DNA from 2 places in the Pantoea sp. X-Soil-TKNS-1280 genome. Region 1 is predicted to be linked to the other one. Evidence: predicted binding sites of a transcription regulator. Region 1 holds the regulator's gene; the other holds the start of a gene.
The links. Region 1 encodes ArgR, which controls arginine synthesis, uptake and breakdown. Its sites were predicted from a motif close to ANTGAATAAAAATACANT; they were not measured.

Region 1 (11,990 bases):
AACCGCGCACGTAGCGAAGAGGAGAAGGATCAGCCAGCCGGGAGTAGCGAAGCGCCAGAAGCGGACGAACCGATTATCGATCTCGACGCCATCAGCGCCCAGTCGCTGCGTCTGGTACGCTCCCTTCTGACATTAATTGCGCTGGTGTCGGTGATTGTGTTGTGGTCAGAAATTCACTCGGCGTTCGGTTTTCTGGAAAATATCCGCCTGTGGGATGTCAGTACCACAATTCAGGGGGTGGAGAGTATCCAGCCGATTACCCTCGGCTCGGTCCTGATCGCCATACTGGTGCTGATTATCACTACCCAGCTGGTACGTAACATGCCAGCACTACTGGAACTGGCGCTGCTACAGCACCTGAATCTGACGCCCGGTACTGGCTATGCCATCACCACCCTGACCAAATATGTGCTGATGCTGATCGGTGGCCTGATTGGCTTCTCCATGATTGGTATCGAATGGGCGAAGTTGCAATGGCTGGTCGCCGCACTCGGTGTGGGTCTTGGTTTTGGTTTACAGGAAATCTTTGCTAACTTTATTTCCGGCCTGATCATCCTGTTCGAGAAGCCGATTCGTATTGGCGATACCGTCACCATCCGCGATCTCACCGGCAGTATCACGCGTATTAATACCCGTGCGACCACCATTACCGACTGGGACCGTAAAGAAATCATCGTGCCGAATAAGGCCTTTATTACTGAGCAGTTCGTTAACTGGTCGCTGTCCGACTCCGTCACACGCGTCGTGCTGACCATTCCCGCACCCGCCGGGGTGAACAGTGACGAAGTAACAAACCTGCTTAAACAGGCGGCAGAGCGCTGTACGTATGTGCTGGACATGCCCGCACCGGATGTTTTCCTTGTCGATTTACAGCAGGGGATTCAGCTGTTTGAGCTGCGTGTTTACGCTGCCGAAATGGGGCATCGCATGCCGCTGCGTCATGAGCTGCATCAGTTGATTCTGCATGGTTTCGCCGCGCACGGCATTGAAATGCCCTTCCCGCCTTTCCAGGTGCGTATGGAAACGCCGGGCAAGAAGACGCCAGCCAGCAATGGCGCACCTGCAGCACGGAATTTTAAATCAGGTGGGTTATAAAAGTAGCGGCGCGATAAATCGCGCCGCTACAGGTTACTTCACAAACTCCTCGCCCTGGGCGATATCTTTTTTCAGCGTATCCAGCATGCCGATCAATGCCTGCTGCTCAAAAGCGCTGAGCGGCCCGAGCGGTCGCCGTTCAACGATACCGTTTTTGCCCAGCAGCAGCGGCTGTGAGAAGAATCGGGCGTATTCACCATCCCCTTCCACATAAGCACATTCCACAACATTGGCTTCGCCCTGCATGGCTCGCACCAGCGACAGACCAAAGCGCGCGGCCGCTTGCCCCATCGACAACGTCGCAGAACCGCCACCTGCCTTGGCTTCCACCACTTCGGTACCGGCGTTTTGAATCCGTTTGGTCAAATCCGCGACTTCCTGCTCGCTGAAGCTGACGCCTTTTACCTGCGATAGCAGCGGCAGAATAGTGACGCCCGAATGACCACCCACCACCGGCACGTCAATCTCGCCCGGCTGTTTGCCCTTTAACGCCGCAACAAAAGTATTGCCACGAATAATATCCAGGGTGGTGACGCCAAACAGGCGGTTCTTATCATATACCCCGGCTTTCTTCAGCACTTCCGCCGCAATCGCGACCGTGGTGTTAACCGGGTTAGTGATAACGCCAATCAGGGCTTTTGGTGCAGTGCTCGCCACCTGTTCAATCAGGTTGCGGACAATGCCTGCGTTAACGTTAAAGAGGTCGGCGCGATCCATGCCGGGTTTACGTGCCACTCCGGCGGAGATCAGCACCACATCGGCTCCCTTCAGTGCGGGCGTGGCATCTTCACCACTGAAACCCTCAACTTTCACTGCGGTGGGAATATGGCTGAGATCCACAGCCACACCCGGTGTTACCGGGGCGATGTCATAGAGCGAGAGAGCTGAACCTGCGGGTAATTGGGTCTTGAGCAGCAGTGCAAGCGCCTGGCCAATACCACCAGCGGCACCGAGAACGGCAACTTTCATCCTGGACTCCTTATTAAGGTGGGGCAGAGATATGCCGGGTTTCCATCAGGTTACGAGTGTAATCAACTTCTCAGGCGATAGCGACAAGGCCCGTCGCGCTATAAACACTGACGCCGCAATTCGGCTCCCGAGACATCCACACTTCAGAAGTCGCCTGAATGATCATAGGTCGCAGCCAGAAGACAGGGGTCGGCAATGATCAGTCATTTTGTTGTTACCACTTCAATAATATAACAACATTGCAACCTTCGCTTTTGCGTGCCACCCCGCGATTTTGGCGCAGCGGGAAATCTCTGTTATGATCGCCGCCCCGCAGGTTTTCCCGGCGAAATTCCCACCTGGTTTATTGCATAAAAATTCATTTAAATGCATAATAATTTATCTGCCATGGGCCTGTTGCCCGATGCATCCCTCTTTTTATTGGTAACCTATGCGAAACCCATCTAAACAGGACGACCTGATCAAGGCGTTCAAGGCCCTATTGAAAGAAGAGAAATTCAGCTCTCAGGGCGAAATTGTGCAGGCGCTGCAGGAAGACGGCTTCGAGAATATCAACCAGTCAAAAGTTTCTCGTATGCTGACTAAGTTCGGTGCAGTGCGTACCCGCAACGCGAAAATGGAGATGGTGTATTGTCTGCCAGCCGAATTGGGTGTCCCTACCACCACCAGCCCGCTGAAAAATCTGGTGCTGGATATCGACTATAACGATGCGCTGGTAGTGATTCATACCAGTCCTGGCGCCGCACAGCTGATTGCCCGCCTGCTGGATTCTCTCGGCAAGGCGGAAGGCATCCTCGGCACCATCGCCGGTGATGACACCATCTTTATTACCCCCGCGCGTAGCTTTACCGTGAAGCAACTGCACGACGCTATCCTGGTTTTATTCGAACAAGAGCTATAAAACCCTGCCTGCTACCGGCAGATTACCTGCCGGTAACAATCCTGCTATCTTCCCCTCCAGCCGTCGCGCTTTTGCCAAAACACTCAGGAAACAATGCATTAAGCATATTCCCGTCAGTTCTCACCCCTCTGGATGATTGGTAGGACCTTTTAGCCTGCTTAACCTTTCGCGCTATTTTACACTGCTTTACATACCAGGATTAGCCGTATTGCCCACTTACTGCGTACCAGCCAGCTGGATCAACCGGTATATTTCGCACAGAAAGATAAAATGACATAGACCTTTGTTTTTACATGTAATTAACAGCCATTGGACAGAAACCAGGCGGTTTTTATAACACTCAGTTATTAAAAGTTGTCATAAGGATAAAGAATAACAACCAAACATTATTAGCTGAATATTAATTTCATGGGTGATTAGATCTATACTTGTTTCGTGATGCAAATCACAGTGAATAAAAAGAGAAAAAACAGAAGACGAGGAAATAATCATGAAAGTTAAAACTACTATCGCAACCCTGAGCGTTCTATCTGCCCTGTCATTTGGTGCTTTCGCCGCAGATTCTATCAATGCCGATCAGGCCATGAATCTGCAACCGGCCGGCACCATCAGTGTCAGCGGCACTGCCGGTTCGCCGATGGATATCCATCAGCAGCTGAGTGAAAAAGCAGACCAGCAAGGTGCTAAAGCTTATCGCGTGATTGAAGCGCGTAATGACAACACCTATCACGCTACCGCTGAACTTTATAAATAAGTTTGCTGAAACAAGACAAGTATGAACGGCAACCCATTTGAGACGCAGTTGCGCTCAGGTTGCCAGACAAAATTCAGGAGAGTGAATCATGAAAACTAAATTATCTATCGCAGTTCTGAGCCTGGCCTCCATTCTTTCTTTCGGTGCCAGCGCTGCCAACCTGATCACTAACGAACAGGCAGACAGCATGAATCTGCAACCGCTGAACCAAACCATCAGCGTAAGTGGTCGTGATGGCGACCAGATGAATATCCGTCAGGAGCTGTCAGCTAAAGCGGATGCTCAGGGTGCCAGCCACTACCGCATTATTGAAAACAATCAGAATGACACCTACCACGTCACTGCTGAACTGTACAAATAATTGCTAACTGACTATCCGGCGCCTGCGGGCGCCAGGATAGAGATCGACGACCCGCTCCCCACTTATCACCGCAGGTTGTTGATTGCTAAAGGAGAATACAATGAAAATCAAAACAACCATCGCAACTGCCAGCCTGCTCTCTGTCCTCGCTTTTGGTGCGTCTGCCGCACAGCTGGTCACAGCAGAACAGGCTCAGACTATGCAGCCTGCGGGGACAGTGACTATCAGTGGTACTGCCGGTGCGCCTATGGATTATCGTGCTCAGCTTTCGCAGAAAGCCGATGAACAGGGTGCCAGCGCTTATAAAGTGATTGAAGCCCGCACTGGCGACAATTATCACATTACTGCTGAACTGTATAAGTAATTCCTCGTCAACTGCTTGACGAACCCTTTGGCCCCGCTCGCCGGGGCCCTTTTTGTGGTTACTTCACATTAAAGCGGAGCTGCCCTTCCAGCTCCTCTTCTGCTTCATCAAACAACAGAATCAACGCGCCATAGCGGCGCTTCTGTCCCTTTCCTAAGTGAATAAATTCAATCTCCAGCGGCAACGGCAGTTGATCGCCGGTCACCACTTCCCAGAGATCGTCCAGATCAATAATCGCCAAATCCGCCAGCGCAAAACGGTCGCTGAACTGCCGGAAAAAGTGCGCCTGATCGACGATTTCATCGAAATCAAAACGTTCGATTCTCATCATGACGATCCTCTCTGTGCCACTACTGATTAAAGCGTTGAAATGAATGCGTCACGGCAAAAGAAGGGGGCATCCCTGCTTCTCCCGCCAGTTTGCATTCTGTCAGGAAAGTATAGATGGCATTATCCGGGGGTTTTGTGACAACGGGCCGCGCGATAAACGCGGCGGCTCGTTTTAGATTTGAATCAATGTGTTGCGGTACTTACTCAGCATAGCGGCTAACCGTTTCACTGGCTCGGTCACGCTGCCTGGTGCCGCATATTGCTGGAGTTTTTCCTGGTAGATATCCAGCTCCTGCAATAACCGCTCAAAATAGACGCGCCGTTTATCATCACTGCGCGTCGAAATAACCTGGTCTGCAGTGGCTCGCAGCTGACGGTGGTAAGCCGACAAATCAGCATTGATGGGGACTTCCGCATTGCGTAAGCGCTGATGACCGATAATCAGCGTCAGGGCGATACGGTATTTATTAATATCACCCGGGAACAGGTTGAGCAGCAGGAACAATTGCTGATACAGCGCGGGAAGATGGTTTTCCCGGCGACGTGCCTGGTTAGTGGTCATGGCCGACACGGCCGCATACATAAAGCGGTTGAGCAGCTTACGTCCGGTACGTTCTTTCGATTTGTCGCGAATCAGCAGAATCACCATCATCGCCACAAAACAGCCAATGACCTGACCAAGTGCGTTATCGAGAAACACGTTGAACTCAAACTTCATCGGGTTATCGAGCACCAGCACGTTAATCGTACCGATCAGCGCCCCGAGCGTGCCGATTTGACGGCGCTGCACGAAGATGCCGCCAATAAAGCCCAGCAAACCAATGGCAATACACAGCAGCAACATGCTTTGCTGAGTGGCAGGCATAATGTAGATAAAGTACAGCGCACCCAGTGGTACCGCGACAGTCATACCGTACAAAAAGTCTTTCGCCATCATCAGCGGGTTTGGCATACGCATCGCCAGTGCGGTGATCACCGCCAGCATCACCATACAACCGCTACCGGAAGTCCAGCCGGTATAGAGCCAGAACAGCGAGCCAAGCGCGGTAGCGACAAAAGTGCGCACGCCGTTAATCATCGCATGATGGGTTTCGGCAGAGCGGGCCTGAATCACCACTTCACGTTCAAGGATGCCCTCTTCCAGCGTGGTGATACGGCTGTTACTTTTCACACCATTAATCAGCAGCAGGTATTCAGTCGCAGCCCCAACCCAGCTGGCCAGCGTCAGCGGCGAGGTTTTACTGCTGACACCAATCACCCGACGCATAATCTTCATACGCTTGTGGACATCATCAACGCTGCTGACTTCTTTCTCGATCAACAGGCGATATTGCGGCGGAATATAATCCGCACGTGAATTCTGGATCAGGAAGGTTTCGGCCGCCTGGGTAATCAGCGTTAACGACAGCGTATTCAGCATCTGCAAACGACGGTTGCTGTTCTGCCAGCGCGATGATTCCATCATCAGTTGGCTGCGCATGCTGTTCAATGCGGTGGTACGGCGTACCAGCGCGCTCCAGGCTCTATCGACTTCGTCTTTATCACCGTGCGCAACGCACAGCTGCAGCAATTTGTACTGTGCCACCAGCAACGCATCCACTTCCTGGTCGATGACTTTTTTAATCGACCGCGGTGAGAAAATCATGTCCGCCAGAATGGCGCAGAGAATACCCAGTACGATTTCGCTGCAACGTTCCACCGCGAACTGCGGTGCCAGCGTCAACCCCCCGCTGGCATCGGCGGTGACGACAATAATCAGCGCAGTGTAACCAGCCAGACCGAGGGCATAGGAATTTTCGACTTTGATCAGTGAAGAGAGCCAGACGCAAAGCCCGGCCCACAGGCAGCACAACAGCAGCATCACTACGGGCGCACGCACTGTCGCGATCATAATGGTCAGAGCCGCAATACAACCGATGAAGGTGCCGATAATACGCAGAATGCCGCGGTAACGCAGCGCGCCGGAGTAGGGATCCCCCCCGGCGGCAAAGGCGGTGCCACCCGCCACAATCCCGGCAGTCATCACTGCCCAGCGCGGCGTTTCCAGATTGAAGTGAAAGCCAATCATCAGCGCGGCGACCAGCGCAAACGTCAGCTTCACCGGGAAACGCAGGAACTCAATCATATCGCCCTCTTAACCAAACTCACGCAGGCGATTGAAAAACTGGGTCATTGGTGAGACTTTCGTCTGGCGATCTTTATCACCGGTGATCACCACGGTCGCAGTGGTACCCGCCGGGAAGCGATTACCTGGCTGATCATCAAGATGAATACGTACCGGTACACGCTGTGCCAGACGCACCCATTCCAGATTGGAATCGACCGTAGCCATACCTTTGCTATCGACGCTGCTGCTGCTGTTGGTGACACCCGCCGCAATGCTATCGACGGTGCCGCGCAGCACGGTGTTGCTACCCAGCGGCGTGATTTCGGCACGAAAGCCCGGACGTACGCCATCCAGCTTGGTCTCTTCCATATAAGCCATCACATAGAATGAATGCTGTTGTACCAGCGCGACGGCAACGGAGCCACGCGTGATGAACTCGCCTTCATACACATTGAGGTTGGTGACCCAGCCGTCAGACGGTGCTTTGATGGTGGTGCGATCAAGATCGATCACCGCCAGATCGCGTGTCGCGATGGCTTTCGCCAGTTGATGCTCGGTGGTGGTCAGGTCGTTGTTCGCCTGATCGATAGCCTCACGCGACATCGCACTGGTGCCGAGCTGATTACGGCGTGCAGCTTCGCGACGTTTTTCGTTAGCCACCGCCTGGTAATATTCAACGTCGGCCTGGGCCTGATCCAGCGCCATCTGGTAACGCGGACGATCAACCACGAACAGCGTGTCGCCCTTCTTCACCAGTTGGTTATCATGGACCGGCACATCGGTGATCAAACCGGTGACATCCGGAGAGATCGCCACGACATCGGCGGAGAATTTTGCATCACGCGTCCACGGGGATTCGGTGTAGAACACCCAGGCGCGGAAGATGATCACGATAGCGATGACAACCAGCAGGAGAGTAATCGCGTAGCGCGCGATTTTTCTTATTAGCGCTTTCACTTAAAACCTCAGACGAATAGACGGGATACAAGGTAAAACACACAGCAGTACAACGCTGTGTTAAAAAGTGCCGGATGCCAGACCAGATCATACAATCCACTTGGCGTCAGCACGCGTTTCACCAGCCAGAACAGCGCCAGCGAAACAATCAGTTCAATGAAGATGGGCGGGAAAGACAACCCAAATACGACAAATACCGGAAGCACACTCATTACGGTTCCTTAGTTCGACCTTGCCGGATTGCACCGATACCTGCCCGTACGCCACAAAACACGACGGGTTGATGATAGTGGGATGACGGGTAGACTGATGGCAACATTCAGGCCGTTTGAGCTAATCATAGCGTATCATCTGACAAACACGGACAGATTTGCTGCCATGTTCAGGTGCGGTGAAAAGACCCAGCGTGCGTATAGTAACGCGCTTGACTATACGTTTTCTACATATTGTGAGCTAAATCACTTTTTAGCCAGAGTAAACAATGGAACGACTTAAAGGCATGTCCATCTTCGCCAAAGTGGTTGAATTAGGTTCCTTTACCGCCGCGGCACGTCAGCTTCATCTTAGCGTTTCGTCTATCAGCCAGATAGTCGCGAAACTGGAAGATGAGCTACAGGTCAAACTACTGAATCGCAGCACCCGCAGCATTGGGCTGACCGAAGCGGGCAGAATCTATTATCAGGGCTGCCGCCGCATGCTGGCAGAGGCGATGCAGGTGCACGAGCAGCTGTATGCCTTCAACAACACGCCGATTGGTATTTTACGCATCGGCAGCTCCTCTACAATGGCGCAAAATGTCCTCGCCGATATGACCGGCGACATGCTACGCGAATATCCGGGGTTGAGCGTCAATTTAGTCACCGGCATCCCGGCACCGGATCTCATCGCCAATGGACTGGACCTGGTGATACGCGTGGGTGAGTTGCAGGACTCCAGCCTGTTCTCGCGTCGGCTGGGGGCCATGCCGATGGTGGTGTGCGCGGCGAAAAGTTATCTGGCACAGCAGGGAGTGCCGGAAAAACCGAGCGAAATCGATAATCTTTCGTGGCTGGAATACAGCGTACGACCAGATAACACCTTTGAACTGATTGCACCGGAAGGATTGGTCACACGTCTGACGCCGCAGGGGCGCTTCGTCACCAATGATTCGCTGACGCTGATTCGCTGGCTGAAAGCCGGATGTGGCATCGCTTATGTGCCACTGATGTGGGTAATTAACGAGATTAACACCGGCGAGATCGATATTGTGTTTCCGCAGTATCAGTCGGCACCGCGACCGGTGTACGCGTTATATACCGAAAAGGATAAGCTGCCGCTGAAAGTGCAGGTGTGTATTGATTATCTGACCGAGTATTTCAAACGGGTGGCGCGCCAGTATCAGCAGCACCGTAAAAGTTAAGCATTATTCCGTAGCGGCGCGATTTATCGTGCTCTTTTCAGGCACTGGCATGTTCTGCCAAACCCGCGCGATAAATCGCGCCGCTACAAATCGGTACTAAATCAGGCGGTTCCGCCGACAGTAAGCTTGTCCAGCTTCAGCGTCGGCTGACCCACACCAACCGGTACGCTCTGTCCTTCTTTACCGCAGACGCCAACGCCCTTATCCAGCGCCAGATCGTTACCCACCATCGAAATTTGCTGCATGGCTTCGATACCGGAGCCAATCAGCGTGGCACCTTTCACCGGTTTGGTCACTTTACCGTTCTCAATCAGATAGGCTTCCGAGGTTGAGAACACAAACTTACCGGAGGTGATATCCACCTGGCCGCCGCCAAAGTTCGGGGCGTACAGACCATATTCCACGCTTTCAATGATATCCTGCGGCGTGGATTTGCCCGCCAGCATATAGGTGTTGGTCATACGCGGCATTGGCAGGTGAGCATAGGATTCACGACGGCCATTCCCGGTAGGATTGACGCCCATCAGACGCGCATTGAGTTTGTCCTGCATGTAGCCTTTCAGCACCCCGTTTTCGATCAATACGTTGTACTGACCCGGTACACCTTCATCGTCCACCGCCAGCGAACCACGCAGACCTTCGATGGTGCCATCATCCACTACGGTACACAGCTCAGACGCCACCAATTGCCCCATTTTGCCGCTGAACACCGAGGTCGCGCGACGGTTAAAGTCGCCTTCCAGACCGTGACCGACCGCTTCATGCAGCAACACGCCAGGCCAGCCAGCACCCAGCACCACGGGCAGTGTCCCCGCCGGTGCCGCAACGGCTGACAGATTAACCAGTGCCATACGGACCGCTTCACGCGCCCAGGCATCCGCGCGCACATCACCGCTTTCATCGGCCAGGAAGAATTCATAACCGGTACGGGCACCGCCGCCGCTGGAGCCGCGCTCACGCTTGCCCTGGTCTTCCACCTGTACGCTGATAGACAGACGCACCAGCGGACGTACATCGGCAGCCAGTGTGCCATCGGTGGCCGCCACCAGCACCTGCTCGTAAACCCCGGTCAGACTGGCGTTCACTTCCTGCACGCGTGGGTCAGCGGCGCGCGCCACCTTATCAACACGATGCAGCAAAGCGATTTTGTCTTCACGCGTCAGGCTATCCAGTGGGTTCACCGCGGCGTACAGTGAACGGTTGATCACCGCCGATAAGGTATGGGCTTTGCCATTACCCTGCTCACGCACGATGCTGCGCGCGGCTTCAGCCGACTGACGCAACGCGTTCAGGGTGATTTGGTCTGCATAGGCAAAACCGGTTTTCTCACCGCTTACCGCGCGAACGCCAACGCCCTGGTCGATATGGTAAGAGCCATCTTTGATGATTTTGTCTTCCAGCACCCAGGATTCATGGAAGCTGGACTGAAAATAGAGATCGGCATAATCCAGACGACGTTCTGAAAGCTGCCCTAACAGGGAAAAAAGGTCCTGCTGATTAATGCTGTTCGCAGTTAGCAACTGCTCACTTACCAGATTCAGAGTCATCGTTTCTCACTCAGTATTTGCTCGGATACTTCATAGCCTGCGGTAATTCCCCGACGGCGTCAAATTCACTTCTTGTCGTTTTCACGCGGTTTGCGCAGCACTTCATTGATTTCCGGCTTATCCAGTGGTCCGCTGATGTGATAACGCAGCAGCGAGATTTTGTTCCACACCGGCCCCAGCACCTTACTGGCGGCGAAAACCGCGGCACCGACCACCGGGTTGATCACAAAAGCGGTCGCCACGCCTACCGAAGCCGAAATTTCCGGTGCCACTACGGCTTCCATATCGATCTCACGTTTCACAAGGTCAACTTTACCCTGCATGGCGATATCCGCTTCAAGACCATCAACTAACAGGTTATCGGTATGCATCACGCCGTTTTCAATCCACGCCGTGCCATTAATTGAATCGAAAAAGAAGCCCTGGCCGAAGGTATCACTGAAATCGAAACGCAGCTTGCGCAGCAGGGCGTCAAAGCTCATCAGCCGCAGCAGCTGACCGGCACGACCGGTACTGACATCCGCAATCTGGCCTTTGCCGAAATGTGATTTCAGCGTACCGCTTAAGGTTGGCTCAGAGGGCTGCCAGGGTGCGGAGCGCCAGTGTAAATCATATTCGATTTTAAACGGTGAATCGCGCAGCGGCGTGTTCACGCCAAACCAGTTAGTGGCGTCGTTGATGTTGTTACCGCTCAGCGTTCCTTTCAGCGAGGTACGTTGCTCACCGGGTTTATTGACCCATTCCCCGTTGACGCTCAGCTTTGAGTTACCGGTATCCACCGAACCGTTAGTGAGTGCTAACGTATCGCCATGGGGTTGCAGCAACGCCTGCATATGGCCAAACTTCTGCCCGCGTAGCCAGCACTCCTGGCAGCTCAGTTGCAGAGCTGGCCAGTTGGTGAAATTGATGTTGGTATCGCTACCGAACGGTGATGCTGTGCCATCCTTGCTCTCCGCCCATTCCGGGTTGTAGTAAAGATAGCTGAGAGCGATCTGCCAGGGCGCATTCTGTGCGATTTTCAGACTGCCACGCGCTTCACGGCTGTCGAGCTGCACATCGGTATTCCCGGTCGGCCCCTGGGTCACGGTAGCACTGAGATCATGCCATTGCTGGCCTGCCAGCCGCAGCGCCGGGGTATGCAACGTAACATCCCCCGGCAGCAGCGCGCCGCCAATACTGGTTTCACCCTGCGCATTGCGCGAGCTG
Region 2 (11,990 bases), 290 kb from region 1:
TCGTTGGAGACCAGTAAATCGGCCGGGCGCGGCAGACGCTCGCCTTTCAGACGATGCTCCATATAGGCTTGTGTGGACATCAACTGGCTGCGGATGCGTTTCAGAATCATGCGATAAGGTTCCAGCGCTTCCGGGTCGCCACACAGTTCACGCACTTCGTCACTGCATTCGGACATCGACAGCTCAGAAATCAGCACGCCGATATCGCGCAGGAACAAATCGGCGGCTTTCCAGCGACCCAGCTGCATCGCCTGGCGCGTCACCTTAGCAGTGACGTTCGGGTTACCGTCGCGGTCGCCGCCCATCCATGATGTAAATTGCACCGGGACAAAATCCACCGGCAACTGCATACCAAAGGTTTCTTCCACCTGCTCATTCAGCTCACGCAGAAACGCCGGTACGCCTTCCCACAGGCTGTTTTCCACCACGGCAAAGCCCCATTTGGCTTCATCGACCGGGGTTGGACGGTATTTACGGATTTCGTCAGTGTGCCAGGCCTGAGCAACCAGCTGGCGCAGACGACGCATCACCTGGTTGTACTCATACCCGGTGATATCGCTATGGTCGAGTTGTTGCAGGCAGCTGTTCACTTCGACCAGCTTATGAATCAGCGTGCGGCGGGTAATTTCAGTCGGGTGCGCCGTGAGCACCAGCTCCAGCGATAGCGATTCAATTGCCGCGCGGATATCGTTTTCGTTGAGGTCTTTCTGTTGTTTCAGACGATCAAAGGTGGTTTTCAGTAGCTCCGGGTTATTCGCACCGTCGCCACTACGCGCAATGGTCTGATACTGTTCAGCCACGTTGGTCAGATTCAGGAACTGACTAAATGCACGCGCTACGGGGAGCAGCTCGTCATTGGACAGATTTTGCAGCGTGGACAGCAGTTCCTTACGATGAGTGTCATTTCCGGCACGGGATGACTTAGAGAGTTTGCGGATGGTCTCCACCTTATCGAGGATGTTCTCTCCCAGTGCATCCTTTATCGTATCCCCGAGCAGTTTGCCGAGCATACTGACATTACTTCGCATTGCGGAATATTGTTCGTTCATGTGACCCTGACACCCTTATCGTCTTTTTAATCTATATACCCAACGGGCATAACTTCGTCTTTTATCTAGCCACGTATCGCTCTGTTCGTCAATTGCCTTAAACTGACGAAATTTCGCTGCTAAATGATGGAAATTCAAAGAATTTAACGAGAGTGAAGCGAGATAAGTTATTCTTATTATCAAATCCCGAACATTGACGGGGCATTTTGCTGATTAAACAGTGAAATGCCCCATCGATTGTTCATCAGTGACAAAAATGATGCACAACCTGCGTGATAAGCGCATGGGTCGGTTTAATAAATGCCGTATCAATAAATTCATCCGGCTGATGAGCCTGGTTGATGGAACCTGGGCCTAACACCAGGGTTGGGCACAATTGCTGAATAAACGGCGCTTCGGTGCAATAGTTCACCACTTCGGTTGGTGTGCCCAGCAATTTCTCCACCACTTTCACCAGTTCATGATCGACCGGGCACTCGTACCCCGGAATCGGTGGGTGCAGCTCGCCGACGGTTAAACGACCCGGCCAGCGCTCACTCACCGGGGCCAGCGCGTCATTCAGCAGGCCATCCAGATCGCTGAGGGTTAACCCCGGCAGCGGTCGAATATCCATATGCAGTTCACAGCAGGCGCAAATGCGGTTGGCGGCATCGCCACCATGAATATGACCAAAGTTCATGGTCGGATAAGGAATGGCGAAACCGTCATGGTTATAACGCGTTTTCAGCGTATTACGCAGCTGCATCAGTTGGGTGATGGATTCATGCATCAACTCGATGGCGTTCACCCCGCGTGACGGATCGCTGGAGTGGCCTGACTGCCCCTGAATACGAATCACATTCGAGAGATGACCTTTGTGCGCGCGCACCGGTTTCAGTGAGGTCGGTTCACCGATGATGGCGCAATCCGGACGCAGCTGGGTGGATTCAGCAAAATACTTCGCACCCGCCATGGTGGTTTCTTCGTCGGCCGTGGCGAGAATGTAGAGCGGTTTACTCAGTTTGGTCACGTCAACGTCACGCAACGCATCCAGAATGAAGGCAAAGAAGCCTTTCATATCTGCGGTGCCTAAACCGTACAACTTGTTGTCGTGCTCAGTCAGGGTAAAAGGATCGCGCGTCCAACGGCCATCATCGAACGGAACGGTATCGGTGTGACCCGCCAGTAACAAGCCACCCGCGCCCGATCCCGTCTTCGCCAGCAGGTTAAATTTATGCCGCGTACCCGGTACCGGTTGCACCTCGGTACTGAAACCAAGATCGCGAAACCAGCCTGCCAGCAAATTGATTAAAGTTTCATTGCTCTGATCGAGTGCTGCGTCAGTAGCACTGATCGACGGTGTGGCAATCAGCTGGCGGTAGAGTTCGATAAAAGGTGGTAATTTTGTCTTCACTGTTGACGGTCCTTGGGTTAGGATGTATCAATATTCATGCATTAATAGTGAATAAAAATACATTAACGTCGTCTGCATGTGAACAGTAAATTTTCTGCAAACGGCATCGTGGGCAACGGGGCAAGGCCGCGACCCGGAACGTGTGACTGTAATAAGGTATACAGCCTGATGTTGAATACGCTGATCGTTGGTGCCAGTGGTTATGCTGGCGTAGAGCTTGCCACCTACCTGAATCGCCATCCGCATATGAACATAACCGCTTTAGCGGTTTCAGCGCAAAGCCCGGATGCTGGAAAGTTACTGTCCGATCTGCATCCTCAGCTGAAAGGGATTATCGACCTGCCGTTGCAGCCGCTGAGTGATGCGGCTGAATGGGCGGATAAAGTCGATGTGGTTTTCCTCGCCACGGCGCATGAAGTCAGCCACGATCTGGCACCGGAATTCCTGAAAGCGGGTTGCGTGGTCTTCGATCTCTCCGGTGCGTTCCGCGTTAACGACGATGCTTTCTATACCCAATATTACGGTTTCACCCATCAGCACGGTGACTGGCTGGATAAAGCGGTTTACGGCTTGGCCGAATGGCAGCACGAAAAAATTAAAGAAGCACAGCTGGTGGCGGTGCCGGGCTGCTATCCGACCGCTTCACAGCTGGCGCTGAAACCATTGGTGGAAGCCGGCCTGCTCAATGAAGCGCAGTGGCCAGTGATCAATGCCACCAGTGGCGTAAGCGGTGCCGGACGCAAAGCCAGCGTCACCACCAGCTTCTGCGAAGTCAGCCTGCAACCGTATGGCATCTTCAATCATCGTCATCATCCGGAAATTGTTGCCCACCTCGGCACGCCGGTGATCTTTACGCCGCATCTGGGCAATTTCCCGCGCGGCATTCTCGCCACCATTACCTGCCGCCTGAAGCCTGGCGTGAGTGAACAGGATGTGGCGGAAGCCTTCCACAACGCCTACCATGACAAACCGTTGGTGCGTCTCTATAAGAAGGGTGTTCCGGCGCTGAAAGGCGTGGTCGGCCTGCCATTCTGCGATATCGGTTTTGCCGTGCAGGGTGAGCACCTGATTGTGGTTGCCGCTGAAGACAACCTGCTGAAAGGTGCCTCTTCCCAGGCGGTGCAGTGTCTGAATATCCGTTTCGGCTTCCCCGAAACGCTGTCTCTGATTTAACGGGCGAGTAAGTAAACCATGACCAATCCTCTGATTATTAAACTGGGTGGCGTCCTGCTGGACAGCGAAGAAGCGCTGGCCCGTTTGTTTGATGCACTGCTGGCGTACCGCACCGAATATCAGCGTCCGCTGATCATCGTGCATGGCGGCGGCTGCCTGGTGGATGAGCTGATGAAGAAGCTCGCACTGCCGGTGAAAAAGAAGAACGGTTTGCGCGTGACGCCAGCCGATCAGATTGACATTATTACCGGTGCCCTGGCAGGCACGGCCAACAAAACTCTGCTGGCCTGGGCGAAGAAATATGGCATCAATGCAGTAGGTTTATGCCTGGGTGATGCTGGCCTGGTCAATGTTGCGCAGTTCGACGAAGAACTGGGCCATGTGGGTAACGCGACGCCAGGTAACCCGATGCTGGTCAATACGCTGCTGGGCGCAGGCTATATGCCGGTGATCAGCTCCATCGGTATCACCGACGCGGGTGAACTGATGAACGTCAACGCGGACCAGGCGGCGACCGCGCTGGCAGCAACCATTGGTGCGGATCTGGTACTGTTGTCTGATGTCAGCGGCATTCTGGATGGCAAAGGTCAGCGCATTGCGGAAATGACCGCAGCAAAAGCCGAGCAGCTGATTGCTCAGGGCATCATTACCGATGGCATGATCGTTAAAGTTAACGCAGCGCTGGATGCGGCACGTACCCTGGGTCGCCCGGTGGATATTGCCAGCTGGCGTCATGCTGAACAGCTGCCAACCCTTTTCAACGGCGTGTCGATTGGCACCCGGATTCTCGCTTAACGACACTGATTCAAGGATTACGAAATGCAAACGCAAGGCATCAAAAAAATTGTTCTGGCTTACTCCGGCGGCCTTGATACGTCTGCCATCATTCCATGGCTGAAAGAGAACTACGGCGGCTGTGAAGTGGTGGCCTTCGTGGCGAATATCGGCCAGGACCCAGCCGATCTGGATGGCGTTGAGAAGAAAGCACTGCAATCAGGTGCCTCTGAGTGCCACGTGGTTGACCTGCGTGAAGAGTTCATCAGTGAATATGTTTACCCGGTACTGCAGACCGGTGCGCTGTACGAAGGCACCTACCTGCTGGGTACTTCCATGGCGCGTCCGATTATCGCTAAAGCACAGGTTGAGCTGGCGCTGAAAGTGGGTGCCGATGCCCTGTGCCACGGCGCGACCGGTAAAGGTAACGACCAGGTACGTTTTGAAACCACCTATACTGCGCTGGCACCGCAGCTGAAAGTGGTGGCTCCATGGCGTGAATGGAACCTGCGTTCACGTGAAGCGCTGCTCGACTACCTGAAAGAGCGCAACATCCCGACCACCGCGTCGCTGGAAAAAATCTACAGCCGTGACGAGAACGCCTGGCACATCTCCACCGAAGGTGGCGTGCTGGAAAGCCCGTGGAACGCCCCGAACAAAGATTGCTGGGTGTGGACCGTTGATCCGCTGGAAGCGCCGGATCAGCCGGAAAACGTCACCGTGACCGTAGAAAAAGGTCGCGTGGTGGCGGTGAATGGCGAGAAGCTCAGCCCGTTCGCCTGTCTGGAAAAACTGAATGTGCTGGGTGCGAAGCACGGCGTAGGCCGTATCGACATCGTGGAAAACCGCCTGGTGGGGATCAAATCCCGTGGTTGCTATGAAACCCCAGGGGGCACCATCATGGTCAACGCCCTGCGTGCGGTTGAGCAGCTGGTTCTGGACCGTGACAGCTTCAAATGGCGTGAGCAGCTGGGCCAGGAAATGTCATACGTGGTGTATGATGGTCGCTGGTTTGCGCCGCTGCGTCAGTCTATCCAGGCAGCTGCCGAGTCGCTGGCGGAGCTGGTTAACGGCGAAGTGGTACTGCAGCTGTACAAAGGCCAGGCTACCGCAATTCAGAAGAAATCCGCTAATAGCCTGTACTCGGAAGAGTTTGCTACCTTCGGCGAAGACGAAGTGTACGATCATCGTCACGCGGGCGGCTTTATCCGTCTGTTCTCGCTCTCTTCACGCATCCGTGCGCTGAACGAGCAGAAAAAGTAATTCCGCGCGAACGACACATTCACAAGGGCGGCTTCGGGCCGCCCTTTGTTTAACAGCATTCAGGAGTATTCAGATGGCACTTTGGGGTGGACGCTTTACCCAGGCAGCAGACCAACGGTTCAAACAATTCAATGACTCGCTGCGTTTCGACTATCGCCTGGCGGAGCAGGACATCATCGGTTCTGTCGCCTGGTCAAAAGCGCTGGTCACGGTCAATGTATTGAGCAGCGACGAACAGCAGCAGCTGGAAGCGGCGTTACAGGCACTGCTGGCCGAAGTGCGTGCTAATCCGCAGCAAATTCTGCAGAGCGATGCCGAAGACATCCACAGCTGGGTGGAAGGCAAACTGATTGATAAAGTCGGGGCGCTGGGTAAAAAGCTGCACACTGGCCGTAGCCGTAATGACCAGGTCGCGACCGATTTAAAACTGTGGTGCAAAGAGCAGGTTGCGGTGCTGCTGGACGCAACGCGTGAGCTGCAAAAAGCGCTGGTGGTAACGGCAGAGGCGAATCAGGACGCGGTGATGCCGGGCTATACCCACCTGCAACGCGCCCAGCCGGTAACTTTTGCCCATTGGTGCCTCGCCTATGTCGAAATGCTGGCGCGTGATGAAAGCCGTTTACAGGACACCCTGAAGCGTCTTGACGTGAGCCCGCTGGGCTGCGGCGCCCTGGCCGGTACTGCCTACGAAATCGATCGTCAGCAGCTGGCCGGTTGGTTAGGTTTTGCTTCTGCCACCCGCAACAGCCTCGATACCGTTTCTGACCGCGACCATGTGCTGGAGCTGCTGTCTGATGCATCCATCGGTATGGTGCATTTGTCGCGCTTTGCTGAAGACATGATTTTCTTCAACACCGGCGAAGCGGGTTTTGTGGAGCTGTCGGACAAAGTGACTTCCGGTTCTTCACTGATGCCGCAGAAGAAAAACCCGGATGCGCTGGAACTGATTCGCGGCAAATGTGGCCGTGTGCAGGGCGCGCTGACTGGCATGATGATGACGCTGAAAGGCCTGCCGCTGGCCTACAACAAAGATATGCAGGAAGACAAAGAAGGCCTGTTCGATGCGCTCGACACCTGGCTGGACTGCCTGCATATGTCGGTGCTGGTGCTGGACGGTATTCAGGTAAAACGTCCACGTTGCCAGGAAGCGGCGGAGCAGGGCTATGCGAACTCCACCGAGCTGGCGGATTATCTGGTCGCTAAAGGCGTACCCTTCCGTGAAGCGCACCATATCGTTGGTGAAGCGGTGGTAGAAGCGATTAAACAGGGCGTGGCGCTGGAAGCGTTAAGCCTGGCGCAACTGAAGCAGTTTAGTGCGGTGATTGAAGAGGATGTTTATCCAATTCTGTCGCTGCAATCCTGCCTGGATAAGCGTAACGCCCGTGGTGGCGTGGCACCACAGCAGGTGGCGCTGGCGATTCAGGAAGCGCAGCAACGCCTGAGCTAAGGCAAAAAAAAAGCGGGCTATGGATAGCCCGCCAACCTCTAGCTTCGGAATTTCATTATTTTATAGGCACATCATCAAAGAGCAGGCACTCCGGCCAACTCAGTGATTTATCAGACTGATTGCAGGTGTTGCTCCGTCTTCTCAGCCTTTCTTCATCATTGCTTCAGATGGCACGTATTATTCCTGTCAGTGGCTTGATAGGGCTAATCGTTCATTGCTATTCTATCTATCGCCACGGGCTATCGTGGTTCGGAGGATATCAATGAACATTCGTGATCTGGAGTATCTGGTTTCGCTTGCGGAGCACCGTCATTTCCGCCGTGCAGCGGATGCCTGCCATGTCAGCCAGCCTACGCTGAGCGGACAAATTCGTAAGCTGGAAGATGAACTGGGCGTCATGCTGCTGGAGCGCACCAGCCGTAAGGTATTGTTTACCCAGGCTGGGCTGTTGCTGGTGGATCAGGCGCGCACCGTGCTGCGTGAAGTAAAGGTGCTGAAGGAGATGGCCAGCCAGCAGGGCGAAACGATGTCCGGGCCGTTGCACATTGGGCTTATCCCCACCACCGGGCCTTATCTGTTGCCGCAAATCATCCCGATGCTGCATCAGACTTTTCCCAAGCTTGAAATGTATCTGCACGAAGCGCAGACGCAGCAGCTATTGTCACAACTCGATAGCGGCAAACTCGACTGTGCAATTCTGGCGCTGGTGAAAGAGAGCGAAGCCTTTATCGAGGTGCCGCTGTTTGACGAGCCGATGAAACTGGCGATCTATGAGGATCACCCGTGGCACGATCGCGATCGTGTACCCATGTCGGATCTGGCCGGTGAAAAGCTGCTGATGCTGGAAGATGGTCACTGCCTGCGCGATCAGGCGATGGGTTTCTGCTTTGAAGCGGGCGCTGATGAAGACACCCATTTCCGTGCTACCAGCCTGGAAACACTGCGCAATATGGTCGCTGCCGGAAGTGGCATCACCTTATTGCCTGCACTGGCGGTGCCGAACGAGCGCGTGCGTGATGGCGTATGTTATCTGCCGTGTTATAAGCCAGTGCCTCAGCGCACCATCGCGCTGGTCTATCGTCCCGGCTCGCCTCTGCGCAGCCGCTATGAGCAGCTGGCAGAAGCGATCAAAACCCACATGCAGAGCTATCTCGATAACACGTTAAAACAGGCGGTTTAAGCCATTTAACGCGGCAACGCGATAGGCTTCGGCCATCGTGGGATAGTTAAAGGTGGTATTCACGAAGTATTCAATCGTGTTACCGCCATTTTTCTGCTCCATGATGGCCTGGCCGATATGAATGATTTCCGCCGCACGTTCACCAAAGCAATGAATGCCGAGAATTTCTTTGGTTTCACGGTGGAACAGGATCTTCAGGCTACCGACATTCATCCCGACAATCTGCGCACGCGCCAGGTGTTTGAACTGTGCACGTCCCACCTCATACGGCACTTTCATCGCGGTTAGCTGCTGTTCTGTTTTCCCAACTGAACTGATTTCCGGAATAGTGTAAATCCCGGTGGGGATATCTTCGATCAGATGTGCGGTGGCTTCGCCTTTGATAATGGCCTGAGCAGCGATGCGCCCCTGATCATAGGCAGCTGAAGCCAGGCTCGGATAACCGATCACGTCACCGACCGCATAAATATGCGGCTGTGCCGTCTGGTACATGCTGTTGACCTTCAGCAAACCACGACCATCTGCCTCCAGACCGACATTTTCCAGCGCCAGTGAATCGGTATTACCGGTACGGCCGTTGGCGTACAGCAGGCAATCTGCTTTCACCTTCTTACCGGATTTGAGGTGAATGATGACGCCATCGTCCACGCCTTCTATCTTCTCAAACTCTTCGTTGTGACGAATCACCACGCCGCTGTTCCAGAAGTGATAAGACAGCGAATCCGACATCTCCTGGTCGAGAAACGCCAGCAGACGATCGCGGGTGTTGATCAGGTCAACCTTGACGTTCAAGCCACGGAAAATGGAGGCATATTCACAGCCGATCACCCCGGCACCATAGATAATGACGTGGCCCGGTTCATGGTGCAGATTGAGTATCGAATCGGAGTCATAAATACGTGGATGGGTGAAATCGACATCATTCGGATGATAAGGTCGCGACCCGCAGGCAATGACAAACTTTTCTGCGGTTAAGCGTTCGCGGGTGCCATCCGGTTGTTCCACTTCGATGGTGTTGGCATCAACAAAATGCGCATCGCCCTGATAGAGCTCACACCGGTTACGCTCGTAAAAACCCTGCCGCATCGAAGTTTGCTGGCTGATGACGTTTTCGGTGTGGTTAAGGATATCTGCAAAGGAGGAGCGCAGAAGTCGGGTGTGGTCACTATAAAGGGGATTTTGATTGAACTCGATAATACGGCTGACAGCATGACGCAACGCTTTGGAAGGGATGGTGCCCCAGTGAGTACAACCGCCGCCGATGTTATGGTAGCGTTCGATCACTGCGATGCGCGCTCCCTGCTTCACCAGCCCCATGGCCGCACCTTCACCGCCCGGACCGGAGCCAATCACAATGGCATCGTAATCGTAAGACTTTTGCATACCAGTACGTCCTATGTTTCTATACATTTTTACAACGAGATTCTAACATCTCGCCGCGCACTTCTGAATTCTAACAGCGATTTTTGCCTGATTTTGACAAAGCGTGAGGTTCACAGGCGTTCACAAACTTTGCGGCACTGGCGGCGGCAAAGTTTGTTATAGTGCCTGCCTGATTACTCACAGGGCAGAGAGAATGGGCGTCAGAGCGCAACAAAAAGAACGTACAAGGCGTTCTTTGATTGAAGCCGCCTTCAGTCAGTTAAGTGCAGAACGGAGTTTCGCCAGCCTGAGCCTGAGAGAGGTTGCTCGCGAAGCGGGCATTGCGCCCACCTCGTTTTACCGTCATTTCCGGGATGTGGATGAACTGGGTCTTACCATGGTTGACGAAAGTGGCCTGATGTTGCGCCAGCTGATGCGTCAGGCACGCCAGCGTATTGCCAAGGGCGGCAGCATTATTAAGACCTCCGTCGCAACTTTTATGGAATTTATCGGGAACAATCCCAACGCTTTTCGTCTCTTACTACGCGAGCGTTCCGGAACCTCTGCTGCGTTTCGTGCTGCAGTTGCGCGTGAAATTCAACACTTCATTGCCGAACTGGCGGATTACCTGGAGCTGGAGAACCGCATGCCACGCAGCTTTACCGAAGCGCAGGCGGAAGCGATGGTCACCATCGTGTTCAGTGCCGGTGCGGAAGCGCTGGATGTGGATATTGAGCAACGCCGCAAGCTGGAAGACCGTCTGGTGCTGCAGCTGCGTATGATTGCCAAAGGTGCGTATTACTGGTATCGCCGGGAGCAGGAGCGCCTGTCGGTAACACTGGAAAAACCCGAAGAGTAATGTGATAAGGATAATGAAATGATTGAGCAAAACCCCCGCGATAAAGGAACGCTTTTACTGGCTTTTATCACCGGTTTAGCCATCAACGGCTCCTTTTCGGTGCTGTTCAGTGCGTTTGTGCCGTTTTCGATTTTCCCGCTGATCGCCCTGGGCCTGGCAGCCTGGTGTCTGCATCAGCGTTACCTGAACCGCAATATGCCGGAAGGTATGCCATCGCTGGCCGCAGCGTTTTTTCTGCTGGGGATTCTGGTCTACAGCGCACTGGTTCGTGCCGAGTATCCGGACATCGGCTCCAACTTTATTCCTACCATCCTGATGGTAGCGCTGGTGTTCTGGATTGCGACACGCTTTAAGCGACCGAAGAACAAGAATTAAAAAAACGGGACCCTCAGGGTCCCGTTTTTTATTCAGGATTTGCGCGTCAGCAACACACCACACTCCATATGATGGGTGTAGGGGAACTGATCGAACAACGCCAGTCGTGCAACCTCATGGGTTTCCGCCAGCGTGGCGAGATTGTCGCACAGCGTCTGCGGGTTGCAGGAGATATAAAGGATGCGTGGGTAGGCTTGCACCATCCGGACTGTTTCGGCGTCCAGCCCACTACGCGGTGGATCGACAAAAATGGTCTCACACTGATAACTTTGCAGGTCGATACCTTCCAGGCGGTTAAAGCTGCGCACGCCGTTCATGGCCTGGGTAAACTCTTCCGCCGCCATGCGGATGATCTGCACGTTATCAATCTGATTGGCAGCAATGTTGTACTGCGCTGCCGCCACGGAAGGTTTGGCAATTTCGGTGGCTAATACGCGACGGAAATTCCGTGCCAGCGCCAGTGAAAAGTTACCATTACCGCAATACAGCTCCAGCAGATCGCCGCGCGCGTTTTGTGTCACATCCAGCGCCCACTCCAGCATCTGAATATTCATCGCCGCATTGGGCTGGGTGAAACTGTTTTCTACCTGACGATAAATCAATTCTTTGCCCGCTACCGGCAGGCGCTCATCAATGTAATCACGATCGAGACAGATTTTGGTTTTGGTGGCGCGACCAATCAGCTGCACATCAAGCCCTGCGGCGCGCAGATCATCGCGCAACGCCGTCGCCGCCAGCTGCCAGTCCGCTTCCAGCTTACGGTGATAGAGCAGGGAAATGACGATTTGGTTGCTCAGTGTTGACAGATAATCGATCTGGAACAATTTATGGCGCAGGACGCGGTTATCACGGATCGCATCGATCATTTTTGGCATCAGCTGGTTGATCAATTCACTGGCGGCGGGGAATTGATCAACCCGGATGCGTTGTTTGGTCTGCTGATCAAAGATGATGTGGTAGAGATCGTCACCATCGTGCCAGATGCGGAATTCGGCACGCATGCGGTAGTGACTGACCGGTGAACGAAACACCTCCACCTCTGGCGCAGCAAATGGTGTCATCATCGCCTGCAAACGGCTGACTTTTTCCGCCAGTTGCGCGTCGTATTGTTCAAT

Region 2: the regulator ArgR is predicted to act here: its motif matches at 2,489-2,506, upstream of argC (N-acetyl-gamma-glutamyl-phosphate reductase).

What each region holds. Positions count from the first base shown of each region.
Region 1 is NZ_AP035962.1:3,877,214-3,889,203, forward strand. Features, by position in the region: gene mscM (miniconductance mechanosensitive channel MscM) at 1-1,095, shown strand, start outside; gene mdh (malate dehydrogenase) at 1,129-2,064, opposite strand; gene argR (transcriptional regulator ArgR) at 2,495-2,965, shown strand; gene yhcN (peroxide/acid stress response protein YhcN) at 3,456-3,719, shown strand; gene AC6I8X_RS18020 (YdgH/BhsA/McbA-like domain containing protein) at 3,808-4,080, shown strand; gene yhcN (peroxide/acid stress response protein YhcN) at 4,181-4,444, shown strand; gene AC6I8X_RS18030 (barstar family protein) at 4,503-4,772, opposite strand; gene aaeB (p-hydroxybenzoic acid efflux pump subunit AaeB) at 4,947-6,899, opposite strand; gene aaeA (p-hydroxybenzoic acid efflux pump subunit AaeA) at 6,909-7,838, opposite strand; gene aaeX (p-hydroxybenzoic acid efflux pump operon protein AaeX) at 7,847-8,050, opposite strand; gene aaeR (HTH-type transcriptional activator AaeR) at 8,320-9,237, shown strand; gene tldD (metalloprotease TldD) at 9,339-10,784, opposite strand; gene yhdP (AsmA2 domain-containing protein YhdP) at 10,850-11,990, opposite strand, start outside.
Region 2 is NZ_AP035962.1:4,163,850-4,175,839, reverse strand. Features, by position in the region: gene ppc (phosphoenolpyruvate carboxylase) at 1-1,049, opposite strand, end outside; gene argE (acetylornithine deacetylase) at 1,294-2,442, opposite strand; gene argC (N-acetyl-gamma-glutamyl-phosphate reductase) at 2,611-3,615, shown strand; gene argB (acetylglutamate kinase) at 3,634-4,410, shown strand; gene AC6I8X_RS19475 (argininosuccinate synthase) at 4,435-5,652, shown strand; gene argH (argininosuccinate lyase) at 5,726-7,099, shown strand; gene oxyR (DNA-binding transcriptional regulator OxyR) at 7,362-8,279, shown strand; gene sthA (Si-specific NAD(P)(+) transhydrogenase) at 8,262-9,662, opposite strand; gene fabR (HTH-type transcriptional repressor FabR) at 9,856-10,500, shown strand; gene AC6I8X_RS19450 (YijD family membrane protein) at 10,519-10,875, shown strand; gene trmA (tRNA (uridine(54)-C5)-methyltransferase TrmA) at 10,908-11,990, opposite strand, start outside.